3 regions of the Lentibacillus juripiscarius genome follow, and region 2 is predicted to be linked to each of the others. Evidence: riboswitches for the same ligand, from Rfam matches in the RefSeq annotation. Region 2 holds a riboswitch; each other region holds the start of a gene.
What was found. Region 2 has a riboswitch for S-adenosylmethionine ahead of ACFSUO_RS04730 (carboxymuconolactone decarboxylase family protein). Riboswitches for the same ligand answer to the same signal wherever they lie in the genome.
Positions count from the first base shown of each region.

Region 1: linked by a shared signal. The riboswitch ahead of ACFSUO_RS10395 (methionine ABC transporter ATP-binding protein) and the one ahead of ACFSUO_RS04730 (carboxymuconolactone decarboxylase family protein) in region 2 are both predicted to bind S-adenosylmethionine.
Region 3: linked by a shared signal. The riboswitch ahead of ACFSUO_RS11055 (methionine ABC transporter ATP-binding protein) and the one ahead of ACFSUO_RS04730 (carboxymuconolactone decarboxylase family protein) in region 2 are both predicted to bind S-adenosylmethionine.

Region 1 is NZ_JBHUNA010000021.1:120,175-125,661, forward strand. It holds gene serS (serine--tRNA ligase) at 1-1,101, shown strand, start outside; SAM riboswitch class I at 1,190-1,293, shown strand; SAM riboswitch class I at 1,379-1,481, shown strand; gene ACFSUO_RS10395 (methionine ABC transporter ATP-binding protein) at 1,554-2,585, shown strand; gene ACFSUO_RS10400 (methionine ABC transporter permease) at 2,575-3,225, shown strand; gene ACFSUO_RS10405 (MetQ/NlpA family ABC transporter substrate-binding protein) at 3,257-4,072, shown strand; gene ACFSUO_RS10410 (M20 family metallopeptidase) at 4,198-5,397, shown strand; tRNA gene ACFSUO_RS10415 (tRNA-Ser) at 5,467-5,487, shown strand, end outside.
Region 2 is NZ_JBHUNA010000007.1:138,327-143,813, reverse strand. It holds gene ACFSUO_RS04745 (ABC transporter ATP-binding protein) at 1-723, shown strand, start outside; gene ACFSUO_RS04740 (ABC transporter ATP-binding protein) at 723-1,748, shown strand; gene ACFSUO_RS04735 (hypothetical protein) at 1,791-2,231, opposite strand; SAM riboswitch class I at 2,405-2,511, shown strand; gene ACFSUO_RS04730 (carboxymuconolactone decarboxylase family protein) at 2,721-3,389, shown strand; gene ACFSUO_RS04725 (LLM class flavin-dependent oxidoreductase) at 3,438-4,811, shown strand; gene ACFSUO_RS04720 (sodium:solute symporter family protein) at 4,872-5,487, shown strand, end outside.
Region 3 is NZ_JBHUNA010000022.1:56,962-62,448, reverse strand. It holds gene ACFSUO_RS11060 (methionine ABC transporter permease) at 474-1,142, opposite strand; gene ACFSUO_RS11055 (methionine ABC transporter ATP-binding protein) at 1,132-2,163, opposite strand; SAM riboswitch class I at 2,259-2,369, opposite strand; gene ACFSUO_RS11050 (thioredoxin family protein) at 2,437-2,763, opposite strand; gene ACFSUO_RS11045 (toprim domain-containing protein) at 2,765-3,121, opposite strand; gene gcvH (glycine cleavage system protein GcvH) at 3,267-3,650, opposite strand; gene ACFSUO_RS11035 (arsenate reductase family protein) at 3,722-4,084, opposite strand; gene ACFSUO_RS11030 (acyl-CoA dehydrogenase family protein) at 4,322-5,487, opposite strand, start outside.

The sequences.
Region 1 (5,487 bases), on a different contig from region 2:
ATTTCTGCTCTAAAAAAAGAGAAAAAAGATGCCGAATCTGCCATTAAAGAGATGCGCGAAGTCGGCGATCAAATCAAAGAGTTGGATGGAGAATTGAAAGAAATTGAAGAAGCCTTGGAAATGATGATGCTGTCCATCCCGAACATTCCGCATGAAAGTGTCCCGGTTGGCGAGGATGAAGATGATAATGTAGAAGTGCGTCAGTGGGGCGACCGGCCGGAATTTCATTTTACCGAGCAACCGCACTGGGATATTGCCACAAACCTAGGTATTCTGGATTTCGAACGGGCTGCCAAAGTTACGGGAAGCCGTTTTGTATTCTATAAAGGAATTGGGACCCGACTGGAACGAGCATTGATTAGCTTCATGATGGACTTGCATGCAGACGAACATGGGTACACGGAAATGATGCCGCCACAGATTGTCAATCGCGGAAGCCTGACAGGAACTGGACAGCTGCCTAAATTCGCCGAGGATGTATTTAAACTGGCTGATTGGGACTATTTCCTGATTCCAACGGCTGAGGTGCCAGTGACGAACTATCACCGGGATGAGATTCTAAGTGTGGACGACCTTCCAAGAAAATATGTGGCATACAGTGCTAACTTCCGCTCTGAAGCAGGCTCTGCTGGACGGGATACACGCGGGCTTATTCGCCAGCACCAGTTTAACAAAGTGGAACTGGTTCATTTCACCAAACCGGAAGATTCATATGACACATTAGAAGTGCTGACCGGACATGCCGAGAAAGTGCTGCAGCAGCTGAACCTGCCGTATCGTGTGATGAGCATGTGCACGGGCGACTTAGGCTTTACTGCTGCTAAAAAATACGATATTGAAGTATGGATCCCAAGCCAGAACACATACCGCGAAATTTCGTCCTGCTCCAATTTTGAGGATTTCCAAGCAAGGCGCGCTGGCATTCGTTTTCGCCGTGAAGAAAAGGGAAAACCAGAATATGTGCATACATTAAATGGCTCAGGCCTTGCAGTGGGCCGAACCCTCGCTGCTATTCTGGAAAATTACCAGCGCGAGGATGGCTCTGTTGTCGTCCCGAAAGTACTCCGGCCGTATATGGGCGGAAAGGAAGTCATCAAATAGTCAAGTAACTGGATCAGATTTATTTTTAAAATGTATTGACAAATAATCTAAATGATAGTAAGCTTTATTTTAAATTAAATAATCAAACTTCTTATTTAGAGAGGTGGAGGGAATTGGCCCTTGGAAACCTCGGCAGCGGACTTATTTAAGTACTGTGCCAAATCCAACAAGCATTTGCTTGGAAAATAAGAAGAGAGAGCGGATCTGTTTGCAAATCTCTTTTTATTTTGACCATAAGAAGAGATTTTTTCATTTCCAAAACTAAATAAGAACGAACTTCTTATCCAGAGAGGTGGAGGGACTGGCCCTTGGAAGCCTCGGCAGCGGACTTTTTTAGTACTGTGCCAAATCCAGCAAGCAACAGACTTGAAAGATAAGAAGAGGATAATACAAAAAATGCCTCTTCCTATCTATCAGAAAGAGGTATTTTTTTACTTTAAGGAGGGGAATCATTGATTACATTAGAGAATGTCACAAAAATTTATCAAGGTGGAGAAAAGGAAGTTAAGGCCTTGGATGATGTGAATTTACAGATTGAGAAAGGTGAAATATATGGTGTTATTGGCTTCAGCGGCGCTGGGAAAAGTTCATTGATCCGCTGTGTCAATCTGCTTGAGCGGCCAACCCATGGAACGATTACTGTTAATAATCAGGATTTGCTTCGCCTTTCCCCTAAGGAATTAAGAGAAGCAAAACGAGATATCGGTATGATTTTCCAGCATTTCAACCTGCTAGATTCTAAAACAGTTTTCACCAATGTGGCAATGCCATTATTGCTTATGAAAAAACCAAAAGAAGAGGTGAAGAAGCGGGTCGAGGAATTGCTGGATTTCGTTGGGCTGCGTGACAAAGCAGATAACTATCCGGACCAATTATCAGGAGGACAGAAACAGCGGGTAGGCATTGCACGGGCCTTAGCAACGCAGCCATCAGTCCTGCTGTGTGATGAAGCAACATCGGCACTTGATCCGCAGACAACTAATTCGATTTTAAATCTGCTGAAAAAGATTAATCAGGAATATAACATTACCATTTTGATTATTACGCATGAGATGGGAGTTATTCGCGAGATTTGTGATAAGGTCGCCGTTCTTGATCAGGGTGAAGTAGTGGAATCCGGTTCTGTTTTTGAAGTGTTTGCTCGGCCAAAGACAGCCGTTGCCTACAATTTTGTCAGCACGGTCATGCATGATGAAATACCGGAATCTGTCCATCAATTAATCCGTTCTCAAGGGGAAACGAACCAGATTTACCGAGTTGTGTTTTTTGGTGAAGCTACCGGGGATCCGCTGCTTTCACAAATAGCGAAGCATTTTAATGTGGAAGTAAATGTGTTGTTTGGCAACATAACTGAATTACAGGGAATACCATTTGGAAATTTGGTTATTCAATTTCAGGGAGAAACGAAAGAGATTAATAGGGTACTCATGTATATTAATCAGCAAGAAGTAACGATTAAGGAGGTTTTGGAAGATGCTGGTTGATTGGAATCAAATTATTGCAGCATTGGGGGAAACTGCTGCAATGGTGGTATTTTCATTATTGTTTGCTATACTAATTGGTTTGCCGTTAGGAATCTTGCTTGTCGTAACCCGTGAAGGGCATTTATGGGAAAATGCTCTAATCTTTAAGGTGCTGAATGCGTTCGTAAACGTGTTCCGTTCCATACCTTTCATTATCCTGATGGTTGCTGTTATTCCATTTACACGCTTGATTGTCGGGACATCAATTGGTACTGCAGCTGCAATTGTGCCAATGGTGCTTTTTTCAGGCCCATACATTGCCCGGTTAATTGAAAACTCCCTGCTTGAGGTTGACCCGGGTGTGATGGAGGCGGCACAAGCAATGGGAGCGACACCATGGCAAATCATTATTCGTTTTTTGATACCGGAAGCATTAAGTTCACTTTTACTGGGATTAACGATCGCAACCATTGGGTTAGTTGGTGCATCAGCTATGGCTGGTGCCATTGGCGGGGGAGGTCTTGGTGATTTGGCGATCACATATGGCTATCAGCGATTTGATACGGCAGTGATGGTCATTACCGTAGCCATTCTGGTTGTCATGGTGCAGGGATTGCAAACGACAGGGAATGTTTTATCAAAAAAAGTTAGACGGCGTTAAGAGCTGAACATATCAAAGGGGTGCAGGAAATATGAGAAAAATTGGTTTGTTTTTATTGTTTATGAGTTTAATAGCGGTTAGCAGTGCATGTTCCAGTGATGCAGTATCAACTGTAAAAGTTGGGATCAGTGGTTCGGATACAACGGTCTGGGATTTTGTTGCTAAAAAGGCTGAAAAAGAAGGAATAAATGTTGAGATTGTCCGCTTTTCTGATTATGTTCAGCCAAATCTGGCATTAGCGGAAGGGGAACTGGATGCTAACGCCTTTCAGACAGTATCTTATTTTGATGCATTTATCGAGGAGCACGATTTGGATTTAGCACCGATTGCGACAACAGTCATCGCACCAATGGGGCTTTACTCTGAAAAATATGATTCTCCGGAAGAAATTCCAGAAGGTGCAACTATTGCCTTGCCAAAGGAAGCAACGAATATGGGCCGCGGATTGCTGCTGCTTCAGGAAGCCGGACTAATTGAACTTGTGGAGGATTTTGATGGGAACGGGTCTATCGATAAAATTGCGGAAAATCCAAAGAGTCTGACGTTTGAAACACTTGTGGCCGCACAAACGCCGCGTGTCCTGCCAGATGTTGCAGCATCCATCATCAATAACGGTATTGCTGTCGACGCAGGCTTCAGTCCATTAGACGATTCCATTTTTCATGAGAATGAAACAGCAACACCATACATTAACATCATTGCCGTACAGGAAAAAGATAAAGATGACGAAACACTGCAGAAATTAGCTGATATATACCAGTCCGACGATGTGAAGGAACTGATAGAAAAGGAATACGACGGAAACCAGATACCGACTTTTGTACCATTGGAGAAAATAGGCTGGTAACCATTCATAATAAAGGCTGCTTTCGTATAGATTGTTGTTATTTGATGGAAGAAAACACTCGACCGCGGAAAGCAAAATGTATGTGGGATGCGGACTAGGTAATAAATCACAAAGAGGTGTTTGGAATGGCAGTGACAAAAAGCAATTTGCAGGAGATTAGAATGCGTATTACGGAGAACATTGAAGACAATAAGGCACGCTATCTTCAGACGAGTCATGATATCCACAATCATCCGGAGGTTGGAAATGAGGAATTTTTTGCTTCAAAGGTTTTAACGGATATTTTAACTGATGAAGGATTCCATGTAGACAAAGGTGTTGCAGGGCATGAAACGGCATTTTTGGCCAGCAGAAAGGGGAAGAAAAATGGGCTTAGAATTGGACTGTTGGCAGAGTATGACGCATTACCGGAAATCGGCCATGCTTGCGGGCATAATATCATTGGAACAACAAGCGTTGCAGCTGCAGTTGCATTAAGTAAGGTAATCGACGACATAGGCGGGGAACTTTTCGTACTTGGAACGCCTGCAGAAGAAGGCGGGCCAAATGGAAGTGCGAAAGGAAGTTTTGTAAAGGCAGGTTTGCTTGAAGGAATAGACGCCGCAATCATGCTTCATCCTGGCAATGAAACAACTTTAACCGGCCCAACGCTGGGTGTTGATCCACTGGACTTTGAGTTTTTTGGTAAACCGGCACACGCATCAGCAGCACCTGAAAAGGGCATTAATGCATTGGATAGTGTCATTCAGTTATTCAATGGCGTTAATGCATTGCGTCAGCACCTTCCCTCTGATGTAAGGATCCACGGCATTATTACCGATGGTGGTGATGCACCGAATATCGTTCCGGAATATGCGAAAGCAAGATTTTTTATACGTGCGGCGACAAGAACCGTACTCAATGAAATAACAGAAAAAGTAAAGGGGATTGCAAATGGTGCAGCTCTGGCAACAGGCGCATCGGTACAGATTTCTTCTTTTCAGAATGAAGTAGATAACTTTATTATTAATCACCGTTTTGACAACGTCTTTAAAGAAGTTATGGAAAGCTTGGGAGAGACGGTGAATTTGGAGGAAAGAACCGCATTTGGTTCCACAGATGTTGGCAATGTGAGTCAAGTTGTTCCGACGATCCATCCACATATTAAAATTGGTCCAAGTGATTTAGTAGGCCATACCGTTGAATTCAGAGAAGCAGCAAAGTCGGAAAAAGGAGATGAAGCACTTATACTAGGGGCTAAAGCAGCTGCTTTAACAGTATTAGAGCTTCTGACGGACAGGACTTTGTATGAGGAAATTTACCGGGAATTCAAAGAGGTCACTTAATCAGCTTAAAAAAATGGCTGCCTCCGTTGACAATGTCCTATATGAATGGTATAGTATATTTTGTCTTATGGAGGTATACCCAAGTCGGGC
Region 2 (5,487 bases):
AGTTTAAATCCGGTATTTAAAATTGGTGCTCAGTTAATTGAGGCCATTCGGACGCATCAGGACTCCCTCCGAAAAGATGCTGAAAAAAAGGCAATTGAGCTGTTGTCAGACGTTGGGATTCCCGATCCAGAGCGCCGTATGCATGAGTACCCACATCAATTTTCAGGGGGGATGAGACAGCGTGTCCTGATTGCCATTGCGCTAGCCTGCAAACCGAAATTGCTTATTGCTGATGAGCCGACAACCGCTTTGGATGTCACGATTCAGGCACAAATATTGAGTTTAATGAAGCATATCCAAAACAAGTATGGAATGGCTATTATCATTATCACGCATGACTTAGGTGTTGTTGCCAATCTGGCGGATAAGTTGCTGGTTATGTACTCAGGTAGAATCGTCGAAGAAGGAAGTGTGAATGATATATTTTATCGGACGTCAATGCCGTATACATGGTCCCTTTTACGCTCCTTACCACGACTTGACTCACAAGCAAATGGACGTCTCTTAAGCATTCAGGGACAGCCACCAAATCTAATCAGTCCACCTGAAGGATGCAACTTCCATCCGCGCTGTCCGTTTGCTTCATCGAAATGCCTGGAAGCTGATCCTGTATTAACGGAACGTGGAGAGGAGCATTATGCGGCTTGTATCCTATCCAAAGCTGACATTGATGAAAAGAAGCAGCAGATTGATGTTGCCGAGCAGAAAGGAGTGACACCATAATGTCTGATGAATTACTAAATATACGTGATTTAAACGTTCATTTCCCTGTGAATAGAGGCCTGTTTAAAAAAAGTGACGATTACGTCAAGGCGGTTAATGGTGTCAGTTTATCCGTTAATAAAGGTGAAACCATTGGTATTGTCGGAGAATCTGGCTGCGGTAAAAGTACACTAGCCAGAACGATTGTCGGTCTTGAGAAGCCGACATCGGGCGATATCTTATTTGAAGGCGAAAGTATTACCAGTTATAACGCGAAACAAATGCATCAGCTCCGACGTGATATTCAAATGGTTTTCCAGGACCCATTCACAAGTCTTAACCCACGGATGAAAGTCGGCGATATTATTGCAGCACCATTAAGGGCTTATAATAAGACCAATCATTTAGAACGACGTGTGAAGGAATTGATGGAACTTGTTGGCCTTAATCCAGATGACCACTATAACCGGCTTCCGCATGAATTTTCCGGTGGTCAAAGACAGCGAATCGGAATTGCACGTGCCATTGCATTAGAGCCGAAATTGATTATTTGTGATGAGCCAGTGAGTGCACTGGACGTGTCCGTTCAGGCACAGGTTATTAATTTACTAGAGGATTTGCAGAAAGAGTTAAATATCACATATGTATTCATTGCACATGACTTGTCGTTAATAAAACATATCGCGGATAAGGTAGGGGTCATGTATTTAGGGGAAATGATGGAGATGTCTGATAGTGATTCGTTTTATAGAAACGCACGTCATCCTTACACCAATGCACTGTTGTCAGCAATTCCTTTGCCGGACCCTGACAGAGAAAAAAATCGTGAGCAAATTGTACTAAATGGAGAATTACCATCTCCTGCAAATCCGCCCTCGGGCTGCGTTTTTCATACCAGATGCCCGCTTGCACGGGATTATTGCAAAGAAAATACCCCTCTGATGGAAACGAAGGGGAGCAATGACCATTATGTATCTTGCTTTTTCCCTATTGAATCGGATACCCTGGATGAATTCGGCAAGAGCGTCGGAAAACAACCGGATTGAATGGCATTATTCCTCAAATTATAACGTTGAACATGCATACAATTAGATTAGTTCAACCTTAAGTTCCTTGCTTAGGTGATCGCTGTTTTCAGTGGATGTTTCATCAATCGACCAATTGCTGGACAGCATCTGCCTGAGCATGTTTAATTGTTCGTCGTTCATTGTCAGACCTGTCAGGCCTTTATCCGTAAGAGTATAATCTTTCTCTTGGATCATATTGAACTTAAGTTTTAATAGGTTCTGCAAGCCTTTAAAGGTAACAAATTTTATCTTATAGCCATCCATAATAATCGATTTAAATGCTTCTTCATCCTGCTCACTAAGTTTAATAAGCTCGCTGAAGTCAAATTGGGTGCTTAAATCCTTCCATGGGCTGATATCTTTTCTGTTAATTTGAGTGAGCAATTCGTCATCGGAAATACCATTGCTGCGCAGTGTTTCAATCATATACGCTTCCATCAGTGAAATCTTGTTTTGTTCCATAAAAAACCCTCCGTATTTTGATACTTTATTATAACAAATTGTATCGTATTCGGATAACATAGAGCATAATAGCCATATGATTTAACCATTTTCTGAAAAACAAACAATTTATGCTTGACAGTTAATTCAGTGTACGATATGATGCTAAGAAATCTTAAAATTTAATAAAATGATTCTTATCCAGAGTCGGGGGAGGAACTGGTCCTATAATCCCGCAGCAACCATTACTTGATAGTAATAAGGTGCTAATTCCAGCAAGCATTCGCTTGAAAGATGAGAAAGTGTGTAATGAAAAAAACCTCTTCCTCATCGGGAGAGGTTTTTTTCGTTCTAAATGAATTGGTAGGAACCGATTATTTGATAAAGATCGGCCAAAAACCAAGTAAATATATAGGGTAAATATGTTTAATCACGGGAGGTGAATAAAAGAGCAATGCCCTACTTTAATGACTGACCTACTAATTCATTACAAAAAAATTTATAGGAGAGATTACATTGACAAAAACGGACAGCTTATATAAAAAATCGTATTTTGGCCGGATTACTGAATTAAAGGAATATGCACCGGAGGCATTTCAATCCTTTTTTGCATTTAATGACAAGGCATTGACCGAGGGGGGTTTGTCGGTAAAAACGAAGGAATTGATTGCCGTTGCAGTGGCACACATTACTGGATGTCCGTACTGTATTGATTTACATGTGGGGAATGCGAAGAAAAATGATGCTGACAAAGAGGAAGTAGCGGAGGCTATTTTCGTGGCAACGGCATTGAAGGCAGGTTCGGCAGCCGCCCACGGTGTGAACGCCCTGAATGCATTTGATGGGGAAAGAGATGAGGAGCTATATAAAGCATCCTATTTCAAAAGGTTGAAGGAATTTGATCAACTCAATGGCGATACATTCAAGGCATTCGCTGCTTTTGATCAGAAGTCCATCACTGCAGGTAAGCTGACTGAAAAAGAAAAAGAATTAATTGCGGTGGCATCAGCACATACCACAGGCTGTGCTTATTGCATCGATTTGCATACGAAAAATGCCAAAAAATCGGGAGCAAGTTTAAAGGAAATATCTGAAGCTATTTTTGTGGCAGTGGCTTTAAAAGCGGGATCAGCCATTGCACATAGTGTGAATGCTTTAAATGCTTACGATGAGGCATAAGTCACCGGGAAGCACCAATTAAAAACAATAGAAAAGGAGTACTGATCAATGACAAAACAAATTCACTTAAATGGATTTATCCAAAATTCACCTTCCCCCCACTCAATGGGATTATGGAAACATGAAAAGGATCAGGGGGTAAATCATAACCACTTGTCATATTGGACAGAAACAGCAAAAATTTTGGAACGCGGGAAATTTGATGCAATGTTTATCGCTGATGTACTTGGAACGTACAGTGTATATGGAAATAGCCATGAAGCAGCTGCTCAGCATGCTGTCCAACTCCCAGCTCATGACCCGCTAAGTCCGATTTCTGCTATGGCTGCTGTAACGGAACATCTAGGCTTTGCGCCAACGATTTCTGCTACCTATGCACAGCCATATGCACTGGCACGACAATTATCAACGCTCGATCATTTAACGGAGGGAAGAGTCGCTTGGAATGTGGTGACATCTTACTTGGAAAGCGAAGCAGTCAATCTCGGACTTTCCGGCCGTCTTCCCAAGGAACTCCGCTATGATCGTGCAGATGAGTTTCTGGAAGTCGTCTATAAACTTTGGGAACATAGCTGGAAAGATGATGCTGTTGTTTATGATAGAGAAACTGATACATTTGCACACCCTGAAAAGGTTCGGCTGATTAAGCATGAAGGTGAATTCTTCAATGTACCGGGTCCGCATTTGGTCGAACCTTCGCCCCAGCGTACACCGGTTCTGTTCCAAGCAGGAGCTTCACCAAAAGGGCGAAATTTTGCAGCCAAACATGCTGAAGCTGTTTTTACCAAAAATCATTCACTGGATGCATTAAAGGCCTATGTTGCAGACATCCGAAAACGAACACAGGAACAGGGAAGATACCCGGAGGATGTTCTCATTTTTCCGATGATCCTGCCGATTATCGGGTCGACGGAAGAAGAAGCGTATACGAAATATGAAGATTTGACTAATCATGTCAGCTATGAAGGAACAGCTTCTCTGCTGTCCGGACATACGGGAATTGATTTTTCTCAATACGATCCAGATCAGTATATTGAAAATATCGAAACAGAAGCGGTTCAGGGAAATCTGGATATGTATACGAAAGATCCGAATAAGAAATGGACATTGCGGGAGGCCATCAAAAATCATGGGCTTGGGAATGGTACCGTGAAGTTTATTGGGACGCCTGAACAGATTGCAGATCGAATCGAGGAATGGGCTATTGAAAGCGATGTCGATGGTTTCAATATCGCACAGACCTACTCGCCGGAGACGTTTCGGGAGTTTGTGGATTTTGTTGTGCCTGAACTACAGAAACGCGGCATTTACCGGACGGAATATGAAGGAAAGACACTAAGGGAGAATATGTTTGGAAAAGGGCGAACCCATCTGCCTCGCAATCATCCAGCGAGAAATCTGGGCAGCTTGCAGTCGAATTAAAGAGGGGAGTGCCCCCTCTTTTACTGATAAATGAAATTGCACACGTGGAGGAGGTCAGAATTGAGTACAATTACGTTGTATACATGGATTGGGTTTGCCATATTTTTAGTTGTCATGTTCGTCCTTGGTTTTGTAAGTGCCAGAAAAACGAGAAGTGTCAGCGACTTTGCAACTGGTGGGGGAGGATTGGGACCGTACGTACTTGGTCTATCTTTTGCCGCAACTTATTTAAGTGCTGCTACTTTTCTTGGGTATCCAGGCTGGACCCATGATTGGGGATTGTCCACCCTTTGGCTGTTTCTGGCAATGATTGGCGGTGGGCCGATAGGGGTGATGATGGTCGCCAAAAAGGTGAGGAAACTGAATACGAAGCAAAAGTCACTCTCCCTTCCGGACTGGCTCGGTGATTTTTATAATAGTGATATTTTAAGAGTGGGAACAGGGCTGATTCTACTTTTCAACATTTTTTATATAGCCGGTCAGTTTGTGGCAGGTGCGCGGATTTTTGAACATCTTCTAGGAATGTCCTACACAAGTGGGTTGATATTCATTACAGCTATTGTTGTTCTTTATGTGTTTGTAGGTGGTGCCTTTGCCGATATCTACACAGATGCCGTCCAGGCAGTCATGATGGCGATTGCTGGTCTTGCTATATTTATTTCCGGTATTGTAATTT
Region 3 (5,487 bases), on a different contig from region 2:
TCTCCTTTTATCGTTATTGAGTGAATTTCATAATTCAATATCTACCTTTAAAATACGAACAATTAGTATTGCGTTTGATTTCCACTTCAGGCGGACGCTTTCCGCGGGCGGCTGATGAGCCTCCTCATGCTCGTCGTGTTGCAAGTGTGGTCGTGGATGCAGCACTCCTCGCAGGTCGAAGCTTACTCATGGAAGCTTTACTTTGTGCTAACGCCTTGCGGGGTCTCATCTAGGCCTCTTATCCCGCAGGAGTCGTCCGCCTTCCGTTCCAATCTTCTAAGGTGGAGTACGAATGATTTAGTGTGTTTTCAGTTATAAGTTCGTATATTAAGCAAAAAAAGTATTTATGAAATTCATTCGTTATTCTAAAAAATTCTTTTAGGAAGCCTCTGAATCAGCAGTTGTCATACACGGAGACTCCTGCGGGTGAACAACTGCGACAGTTGAAAAACTATAAAGATAAGAAAAGTCCCTTATCGTTTATCTATTTTGTTCGAAACATAGTCCCCTATAAATTGGAACAAGAACACAATAAGTACAATAAGAACAGTACATATGAAGACAACATCAAATTCTCGACGCTGGAATCCGAAGAAGTACGCATAGTTACCAAGTCCCCCGGCACCGATGACACCAGCCATCGCTGTATATCCAATCAGATTGATTGACGTGACGGTTATACCTGAAATAAGTGCCGGCATTGATTCTGGCAGCAGCACACGGAAAATAATCGTTCGCGTTTTAGCACCCATCGCTTTCGCTGCTTCCACAACCCCTTTGTCCACTTCCTTTAGGGCAATTTCAACGAGTCTTCCATAAAATGGTGCCGATCCGATAATCAGTGCGGGCAGTGCTGCGTTCGGACCGCGAATGGTACCGATTAGAAAATCAGTAAATGGGAAAAGCAGCAAGATTAAAATGATGAACGGAATCGCCCGGAACACGTTTACTACAGACGCCACCAAAAGATTCAGTACTTTGCTTTGCCATATACCGCCTTTCATTGTCAGATAAAGGAACAGCCCCAGCATGATTCCAAAAACAAACGTACCGACAAGTGAAAGAATCGTCATATAGAATGTTTCATAAGTCGCTGTCCAAAGCTCCTGTAATTCAATATTCGGAAACAATTCATTCCACATTCCGAATCACCTCCACTTCCACAGAGGTTTCATCCGCTAAATACTGCACTGCCCGGTCCATTTCATCCGGTTCGCCATCCATTTGTACGAACAGAGTTCCATATGCGTCATGCTGCATTTGTGTAATTTTCCCCTGTAAAATATTGATATCAATGGAGAACAGCTTTGCCAGTTTACTAATAAGCGGCTGATTCGCCGTTTCACCAACAAAATGTAATCTGAGAAGCCTGCCGGTGCTACTGGCGCTGAACAGTTTTTCTATATCATCATCTTCTTCATTGGACCCCATAACTTGTTCAACGAATTTCTTGGTGACTTGCTGCTGAGGCCGCAGAAATACATCCAGCACATCACCCTGTTCCACAACTTTTCCATTTTCCATAACAGCAACCTGTTTACAGATCTTCTTGATGACATGCATCTCATGCGTAATCAAAATGATGGTTAAGCCCAGCCTTTCGTTAATATCCACAAGCAGATCCAGAATGGCGTTCGTCGTCTCCGGATCAAGTGCGGATGTTGCCTCATCACACAAGAGCACTTTCGGTCTGTTGGCAAGCGCTCTGGCAATTCCGACACGCTGCTTTTGCCCGCCACTCAGCTGTGACGGGTAAGCATGTTCCCGTCCTGCCAGTCCGACGAGCTCAATCAGTTCCTGGACACGATCCTCACGTTCACGCTTAGGGACACCCGCTATCTCCAGCGGAAAAGCAATATTCTCCTTGACCGTCCGTGACCATAACAAATTAAAATGCTGGAAAATCATCCCAATATCCTGGCGAGTCATTCGAAGCTGACTGGAATTTAAAGCTGTTATCTCCTGTTCATCGATGACGATTTCCCCTCCGGTCGGTTCTTCCAGACGGTTCAAAAGCCTTACAAACGTACTTTTTCCAGCCCCGCTATACCCAATCACTCCAAAGATGCCGCCTTCATTTATATCAAGGGTTAAATCATCGACAGCTTTAATCTGGTTATTCGTTGTTGTAAATGTTTTGCTCAAACCCTTTATCGAAATCAACTAGATCAGATCCCCCTTTACTGTTCAAATTTAAAATAAAAACGCCTTTCTGCAAGAGAACAGAAAGACGTATACACAACTACAATCATTTCGTTCTCTTATCTGCCAAAGCAGCTACTTTGCAGGAATTGGCACCTTTCAAACAAAATGCATTTGAGGTTGCCGCGGTTTCATAGGGCCAGCCCCTCCACCGCTCATGATAAGAGTATGCTTATTTAATTTAGAATCAATAATAAAAATATTAGCAGTTCCACCCGACGCTGTCAATACAAATCAACCGTCATTTGCAAATAATTCTGGTTTATATTTCATCAAATAGCTGTAGATGTTCGGTATGGAATGAAATGCATAGACTTTTTCTTTTATCTCTCCGTTGTCTTTAAACAGTAAACACGGTACACTTTCAATTTGATAGTCCTGCATGTATTGAGGATGTAGTGACGCATTCATTTCATAGAAAATATTTTCCTGATGAACAGACTCAATTTTGTCCAGCATGGTTCTGGCCAGCGCACATGTGCCACAAAATGGGGTATAAATATATAAAATGTAATGATCTTTTTCCAGGTCGTTTTCTTGTATCTGCTGCAATCGAATCACCCTAAGCCAAAAATATCGGATTAACTGCAATCTCAGCGCCTACAAGTGCTTCTGCCAGCATGTGGACAGGTGTAGCCGCCACCTCCCGAAATTCACTTTCAATATGGATATGCCGGGCATGTGGAAGTTCATGGGTTAGCTGCCGGCGGATTTTGCTGCCTGAATCATCCTCATCAACCAGTATATAAACATCCCGGTTGTCCAAATCGTGCTTGTCAAGCAGTTCATCCATTTTTTCAACACCCAGTGTCCCATGTGTGCATATAATTTCGGTATCCTCATCGGTAAGCACTTTTTTGATTTGCAGCTTATCTGTTAATCCTTCCACTATAATAACTTTTTCGCTGCTATGTGTCATTCGCGTTGCACTCCTTAAAGAGAACATTTCTTATTCTTATGTCCAATTAAGCATATCCTATGATTTCCAGCGTCATTTTTAATTGTACAAAAAAACTGACTTGCACTACCTTAGGCAAGCCAGTCATACGTTTTCACGAGGAAAATTAATCTTCTTTAACCGCTGCTTCATATTGCTCAGCAGACAATAGGTTATCAAGATCCGCTTCATTAGCCGGTTCCACAACAATCATCCATGCTTTATCATATGGCGATTCATTGACAAATTCCGGGCTGTCTTCCAGTTCCTCGTTAATTTCGACTATTTTTCCGGCAATCGGAGCGTACAGCTCAGAAACCGTCTTGACGGATTCAACACTGCCAAATGGCTCATCGGCTTCAATTTCTTCACCTTCCTCAGGCAGCTCAACAAAAACAATATCTCCAAGCTCATCCTGGGCAAAATCAGTTATCCCGATGCGTACTTTTCCGTCTTCTTTCTTAATCCATTCATGCTCCTCTGTGTATAGCAGGTCTTTCGGCAGGTTCATGCAAATCCCTCCATCAACATAATATCATTTTCAGCATACTAGGTTCATGCCTATTTTTCTAGTATTCAATCTTATTTTTCCAGCCAATATTCATTAAAGGTCTCTTCTTTGAAACCAACTGTTACCTTCTCCCCGTCCGTGATAATCGGCCGTTTGATAAGCATGCCATCCGAAGCAAGCAATTCTGCCATTTCTTCAGTACTTGCATCCTTTATTTTGTCTTTAATATTCTGTTCACGGTACTTTTTGCCGCTTGTGTTGAAAAATTTCTTTGCCGGCAGACCACTTTTAGCAATGAAATCAAGCAGCTGTTCTTTAGTTGGTGGTGCGTCCACAATATGTACGTCCGTATAGGCAATGTCGTGGTTATCGAGCCACTTTTTTGCTTTCTGACAGGTGCCACACTTAGGATACCAATAAAACGTTAATGCCATGTGCTTCCCCCCTTTACTTTTCATTGTTGGTCAAGTTCATTATAGCAAAGAAACTAGCGGATGGGCGAGCTGAACTTTGAAATTTCGGAGATTCCCCTGTGAACATCGGGATGTTGATTGTGAACTTCGGGATTTTAATTGTGAACTTCAGCCGAATTTGTGACAACTTCAGCCAAATCCAATATAAACAAGCAAAAATGCCCCACAAGTAAGCGAGGCATTTTGCAACTTTTTCAATTAGACGACATATTGTTCTTCTTCAATAATCGTTTCTGCAATGGCCCGTTTTTTGGAAATGACATCAATTGGTGTGTGGCGGGTCAGTTTTCGCAATGATGACAGCATCATGCGCAGCGTATCGCCTGATTCGGCAGCAATTAACGTTTCTTTCGCATCGGCTTCCATCCGGTTGAATGCTTCCTGGACGTATACTTGTGTATAAAGAAGCTTTTGCTTGTGTTTTTCCACGCCGTCTTTACCGATTGCTTTTTCCGTCCGAAGAATGGCTGATTCCATGTTGTACACTTCATTGACCATATCTGCCAGATTGACGAGAATCTCCTGTTCGTTTTCGAGTTTTTGCATATATTTCTGAGCAGCGAGTCCGGCACCGAGCAGCACCATTTTCTTAGCACTTTGCAGCAAATATTTCTCCTGTTCGAGCGGGGCGTCACCAGGTTCTTCCGGCATCAGCATCATGAGCTCTTCCTGCAGCTGCTGGGCTTTGTCAAGAAGCGGCAATTCCCCTTTCAACGCTTTTTTCATCAGCGTTCCAGGCACGAGCAGCCGATTGATTTCATTAGTCCCCTCAAATATCCGGTTAATCCGTGAGTCACGGTACATTCTAGCTACTTCATACTCCTCCATGAACCCATAGCCACCATGCAACTGAACAGCTTCATCCGCAACATAGTCGAGGCATTCCGTTGCAGCGAATTTATTCATGGAACATTCAATCTGATATTCGGCGATCGCTTTTGCCACTTCCCGGCCATCCTGGAGCTGTTCTTCCGTCAGTGAACCCAGCCGCTGTTCAAACAGTCCGACAGTGCGGTATACGGCGCTTTCGTTCGCATAGGTTCGTGCTGCCATCGTGGCCAGTTTTTCTTTTGTCAGTGCAAAGGAAGATATAGGTGTATTGAATTGTTTCCGTTCATTCACATACTTAGTTGCGACTTCGATTCCGCGTTTGGATCCGCCTACACCGCCGATAGCCAGTTTATAGCGGCCGACATTCAAAATGTTGAAAGCAATCTTATGCCCTTTTCCTTTTTCACCCAGTAAATTCTCAACTGGAACTTCAGCATCTTCCAGAATCAGTGTGCGGGTGGACGAGCTCTTGATTCCCATTTTCTTTTCCTCGGGGCCGGTCGATACACCGGGAAAATCCCGTTCCACAATAA